2 regions of the Aeromonas sp. TS_SC_11 genome follow, and region 2 is predicted to be linked to the other one. Evidence: predicted binding sites of a transcription regulator. Region 2 holds the regulator's gene; the other holds the start of a gene.
What was found. Region 2 encodes sigma-54, which starts transcription at its own class of promoters, with help from an activator protein. Its sites were predicted from a motif close to TGGCACNGTTTTNGCTT; they were not measured.
Positions count from the first base shown of each region.

Region 1: a site for sigma-54 is predicted at 1,873-1,889, ahead of glnA (glutamate--ammonia ligase). Genes of this name have one in related genera too.

Region 1 is NZ_CM170470.1:818,274-821,395, reverse strand. It holds gene AC1P02_RS03885 (DUF4124 domain-containing protein) at 1-315, opposite strand, end outside; gene glnA (glutamate--ammonia ligase) at 407-1,816, opposite strand; gene typA (translational GTPase TypA) at 2,168-3,122, shown strand, end outside.
Region 2 is NZ_CM170470.1:662,017-665,138, reverse strand. It holds gene lptB (LPS export ABC transporter ATP-binding protein) at 1-321, shown strand, start outside; gene AC1P02_RS03110 (RNA polymerase factor sigma-54) at 387-1,826, shown strand; gene hpf (ribosome hibernation promoting factor) at 1,848-2,135, shown strand; gene ptsN (PTS IIA-like nitrogen regulatory protein PtsN) at 2,138-2,584, shown strand; gene rapZ (RNase adapter RapZ) at 2,627-3,122, shown strand, end outside.

The sequences.
Region 1 (3,122 bases), 160 kb from region 2:
GCCCGTGTTGTCGCGCAGTGTGCTGCCCTGTTCCGGGGAGAGCATTTCGATTACCAGCTTGGCGGCTTCCTCCTCTTTTTTGGCATCAACGCCGGTCAGGCTGTTGAAGTTGTCCACCTGCACCGAGCGGGGGGCACCACCAATGAGAGGGGCAACACGCAGATCCACTTCTTTGGCCTGCTGGCCGGGAGGGGGGGCATCCGTGTAGTGAACGACGCCCTTGCTGTCTGTCCAGAAGTAGATCTTGGTGGCCTGGGCGGCGGTGCTCGTCAACAGCAAAAGTCCCAGAACCCATAGGGGGCATGCGTTTTTCATCCATCTCTCCTTGACGGGATTTTGCTTAATCCTATCAGAGAAAAAACCCGCCTGTTGGCGGGTTTGGTCAAGTTCCGAGCTGTGGTCCGGATTAAACGGAGTAGTACAGTTCAAACTCCAGCGGGTGCGGGGTCATGCGCACACGGTCAACATCGTGCTGTTTCAGTTCCAGGTAGGAATTGATGAAGTCATCGCTGAACACGCCGCCGCGGGTCAGGAACTCGCGATCGCTGTCCAGTGCGGCCAGTGCTTCGTCCAGAGAGCCGGCAACGGTTGGCACTTCTGCGGCTTCTTCCGGCGGCAGGTCATACAAGTTCTTGTCCATGGCATCGCCCGGATGGATCTTGTTGATGATACCGTCCAGACCGGCCATCAGCTGAGCTGCAAAAGCCAGGTACGGGTTGGCTGCCGGATCCGGGAAACGTACTTCGATACGACGAGCTTTCGGGCTCGGTACTACCGGGATACGGATGGAAGCAGAGCGGTTGCGGGCGGAGTAAGCCAGCATGACAGGTGCTTCATAACCCGGAACCAGACGCTTGTAGGAGTTGGTGGTCGGGTTGGCGAAGGCGTTGATGGCCTTGGCGTGTTTGATGATACCGCCGATGTAGTGTAGTGCCATCTCGGACAGACCGCCATACAGGTCGCCAGCGAACAGGTTGACACCGTTCTTGGCCAGGGACTGGTGGCAGTGCATGCCGGAGCCGTTGTCACCGAACATGGGTTTCGGCATGAAGGTGACAGTCTTGTTGTAAGCGTGGGCCACGTTATGGATCACGTACTTCAGAACCTGTACTTCGTCCGCTTTCAGGGTGAGAGTGTTGAAACGGGTCGCGATCTCGTTCTGACCGGCGGTCGCCACTTCATGGTGGTGCGCTTCAACGACCTGGCCCATCTCTTCCAGCACCAGACACATGGCAGCGCGGATGTCCTGGGAAGAGTCAACCGGTGCAACCGGGAAGTAACCGCCTTTCACGAACGGGCGGTGGCCCTTGTTGCCGTGCTCATACTCGGTACCCGAGTTCCAGGCGGCTTCTTCAGATTCGATTTTCACGAAGCTGTGGCCCATGGTGTTCGAGAAGGTGATGTTGTCGAACATGAAGAATTCCGGCTCAGGCCCGAACAGCACTGTGTCAGCGATGCCGCTGGCTTTGAGGAAATCTTCGGCACGCTTGGAGATGGAGCGCGGGTCGCGGTCATAACCTTGCATGGTGGCCGGTTCCAGCACATCACAAACGATGTTCAGGGTGGTCTCTTCGGTAAACGGGTCCAGCTTGGCGGAGGCCGCATCCGGCATCAGCACCATGTCAGACTCGTTGATACCTTTCCAGCCGCCGATGGAAGAGCCATCGAACATCTTGCCGTCTTCGAAGAAATCTTCGTTGACCTGGTGGGAAGGGATAGATACGTGCTGCTCTTTACCCTTGGTGTCGGTAAAGCGCAGGTCAACAAACTTGACTTCGTGTTCCTGGATCAGGGCCAAAACGTTCTGGGCTGACATGCTAAGTAACCTCCGGTGTTAAAACTCTTAGGGTGAATGCGTCATCACATTCACATAAGCCAGTATCGTGCCAAGTTTGTGATAGCTTGATTTCAGGGCGTTTGCGGCTATAAGGCCGCCCCAAGACCTGCCATCTCAGCGCGTCACGCCTCAAAGTAGTGCAACTGTGGATCGTTTTGGTGCACTAAAATGGTGCGCAGTATACGGTCAGCCCCCATCTAAACAGGCTTTGATCGGAAGGTCTATGATCCTGATCCCCTGTTATGCGTGAATGCACTGCAATTATGCTAGGCAGATCACAAAGGCGAGAGTACAATTAGCGCCCAATTTTACCCGGTGATTGAGGCGAGAATGTTAGAGAATTTACGCAATATTGCGATTATTGCGCACGTAGACCACGGCAAAACTACCCTGGTTGATAAGCTGCTGCAGCAGTCTGGAACCCTGGACCGTACCACTGATGGTCAAGAGCGTCTGATGGATTCCAACGACCTGGAAAAGGAACGTGGTATTACCATTCTCGCCAAGAACACCGCGATCCGTTGGAAAGACTACCGTATCAACATCGTTGATACTCCGGGTCACGCCGACTTCGGTGGTGAAGTAGAGCGCGTTATGTCCATGGTCGACTCAGTGCTGCTGCTGGTTGATGCTGTTGACGGCCCTATGCCGCAGACTCGTTTCGTGACCCAGAAGGCATTCGCCCAGGGTCTGAAGCCGATCGTGGTCATCAACAAGATCGACCGTCCGGGTGCTCGTCCTGACTGGGTTATGGATCAGGTATTCGACTTGTTTGACAACCTGGGTGCGACCGATGAGCAACTGGACTTCAAAGTTGTTTACGCTTCAGCACTGAACGGCTGGGCCACCATGGACCAGGGCGTTGAATCCGACAACATGGAACCCCTGTTCCAGGCGATCGTTGACAACGTCGAGCAGCCGAAGGGTGACCCTGCCGGTGCTTTCCAGATGCAGATCTCCCAGCTGGACTACAACTCCTACGTGGGTGTTATCGGCATCGGCCGTATCAGCCGTGGTCGCGTCAAGACCAACCAGCAAGTCACCGTCATCGGTGCCGATGGCAAGACCCGTACCGGCAAAGTCGGTCAGGTGCTTGGCTACCTGGGTCTGTCCCGTACCGAAGTTGTCGACGCGCAAGCGGGTGACATCATCGCCATCACAGGTCTGGGCGAGCTGAAAATCTCCGACACCATCTGTGACAACAGTGCTGTTCAAGCCCTGCCGCCGCTCTCCGTTGACGAACCGACCGTGAACATGACCTTCCAGGTCAACACCTCACCGTTCG
Region 2 (3,122 bases):
CAGAGTCTGTCAGGGGGGGAGCGACGCCGGGTCGAGATCGCCCGCGCGCTGGCGGCTGAGCCGCGCTTTATTCTGCTGGATGAGCCGTTTGCCGGGGTCGACCCCATTTCTGTGATAGACATCAAGAAGATCATCCAGCATCTGAAAGATAGAGGCCTTGGTGTCTTGATCACCGACCACAACGTCAGGGAGACTCTGGACGTATGTGAGAAGGCTTATATCGTCAGCCACGGCAAGATGATCGCCGAAGGTGCACCGGCCGAGATCCTTGCCGATGAACAGGTCAAGCGCGTCTATTTGGGCGATCAATTCAGTCTATAGTAAGGGGGCATCTCTTCATTTCCTTTGACGACTGCCTCGCTGAACATAAGGATATCCCGACGTAGATGAAGCCGACATTACAGTTGCGTCTCGGTCAGTCCCTGACCATGACGCCGCAATTACAACAAGCGATTCGTCTGCTCCAGCTCTCCACCCTGGAACTCCAGCAGGAAATTCAGCAAGCGCTCGATAACAATCCTTTGCTTGAGCAAGAGGAGAATGACGTTCAGGAGACCAGCCCGGAAGAGCCCGTCGACGACAGCCAGCTCGACTCCAGCGATGCCATGGCCCAGGATCAGATGCCGGACGAACTGCCGGTAGATACCACCTGGGAAGATGTCTATTCAGCCGGCACAGCCCAGAGCGCAGGCCCCATCCACGATGGGGAGGACAGCGTCTATCAGGGGGAAACCACCGAGAACCTGCAGGACTATCTGCTGTGGCAGATGCGCCTCACCCCGTTCAGCGATCTGGATGCCGCCATTGCGCTGGCCATCATAGATGCTATCGATGACTCCGGTTATCTGACCGTCTCTCTCGAAGATATACAGGCGGCGGTGAGCAGCGAGGATGTCGAGGTGGAACTCGACGAGGTCGAGGCCGTGCTCAAGCGGGTGCAGCATTTCGATCCGGTCGGCATCGCTGCGCGCTCGGTGCAGGAGTGTCTGCTGATCCAGCTTGGCCAGTACGCTCCTGAACTGCCCTGGCTCAATGAGGCCAGGGAGGTGATCAAGGAGCACATGGACTTGCTCGGCAACCGTGATTACCGCACCCTGGCCCGCAAGACCAAGCTCAAGGAGAGTGACCTCAAGGAGGTGCTGGACCTTATCCAGCAACTGGAGCCCAGGCCGGGTAACGGCATCATACAGAGTGACTCCCAGTACGTGATCCCGGATGTCACCGTCGTCAAGAAGGGCAACAAATGGGTCGTCGAACTCAACCCGGATTCTGCACCGCGCATCCGGGTCAACGAGACCTATGCCGCCATGGCCCGTCAGGCGCGTACCAGCCAGGATACCCAGTTCATTCGCTCCCACTTGCAAGAAGCCAAGTGGTTCATCAAGAGTCTGGAGAGTCGCAACGACACCCTGCTCAAGGTGGCGACCTGTATTGTCGAGCAACAACAGGGCTTTTTCGAGTATGGTGAAGAAGCCATGAAGCCCATGGTGCTCAACGATATCGCCGAGGCGGTGGAGATGCATGAGTCGACCATTTCCAGGGTAACGACCCAGAAATACATGCATACCCCCCGCGGCATCTTCGAACTGAAGTTTTTTTTCTCCAGTCATGTGAACACAGAAGGAGGAGGAGAGTGCTCATCGACCGCAATTCGCGCGCTGATCAAGAAGCTGGTGACGGCAGAGAATCCCGCCAAGCCGCTAAGTGATAGCAAGATCGCGGATTTGCTGGCCGAACAGGGTATTATGGTGGCGAGACGCACGATCGCAAAGTACCGTGAATCCTTGTTGATCCCGCCATCCAATCAGCGCAAACGCCTGGTTTAGGCAAAACAAAAGGAAGACGTTATGCAAATTAACCTGACCGGACACCATGTCGAGATCACCGAAGCTCTGCGTGATTATGTGAACAACAAATTTGCCAAACTCGAGCGTCACTTTGACCACATCAATAATGTTCATGTGGTGTTGAGCGTAGAAAAACTGAACCAGATCGCCGAAGCCAAGCTGCATGTCAGCGGTGGTGAGGTGTTCGCCAATTCACAGCATGCTGATATGTATGCTGCGATTGATACCCTGCTGGACAAGCTGGATCGGCAGATCATCAAGCACAAAGATAAGTTAAATCAAAAATAACTATGCAACTTGAACACATACTGAGTCGGGGCTGCACCAAAAGTGCGGTCCCTTGTACCAGCAAGAAACGCGCCCTCGAGATCATCAGTGAATTAGCCGCTGAGCGCTTGGGGACCTCTCGCCAGACACTGTTCGAGTGTTTGCTGGCACGAGAAAAAATGGGCAGTACCGGGATCGGTGCCGGTATCGCCATTCCCCACGGCCGGATCGGTGACGAGTTTCCGCCGACCGCCATCCTGATGACCTTCGCAGAGCCTATCCCCTTCGACTCCATCGACAATCAACCGGTTGACCTGCTCTTTGCCCTGCTGGTGCCGGAAAGCGAGTGCAAACAGCACCTCAAGACCCTTTCCCTGATGGCATCCAAACTGGGCGACAAGGCGGTTTGCCGCCAGTTGCGCCAGGCAACCAGCGATGAAGATCTCTATCAGATCATGACGTCGGCCTGATATTCGGGCCCTCGTGATGACCCCAAGCGGTGAGGCAACAAGATGCAATTAATAGTGGTAAGTGGGCGCTCTGGCTCGGGCAAGACAGTTGCCCTGCGCGTGCTGGAGGATCTGGGTTATTACTGTGTGGATAACCTGCCGGTCAACCTGCTGCCCCAGTTGATCGTGTCGGTCGAGAGCCAGTATGACAAGCTAGCGGTCAGTATCGACGTGCGCAACCTGCCGGTGAGCGCAGATAAGCTGGAGACCCTGCTGGCTCAGGTTCGCAATGAGGGCCGGGTGGAATTTTCCAGTTTCTTCTTCGATGCGGAGAACTCCACCCTGCTCAAACGCTACGGTGAGAGCCGCCGGCTGCACCCCTTGTCCCGCAAGCAGCTCTCGCTGGATGAGGCGATCCGTGAAGAGACCAATCTGCTGGCGCCGCTCTCCTCGACTGCCGATTTGCGTATCGACACCACCAGCCTCAGCATTCATGACCTGAGTGAGCTCATCAAGACCCGGGTGCTCGGCAAGAAAGAGAATGAGCTGGTGCTGGTGT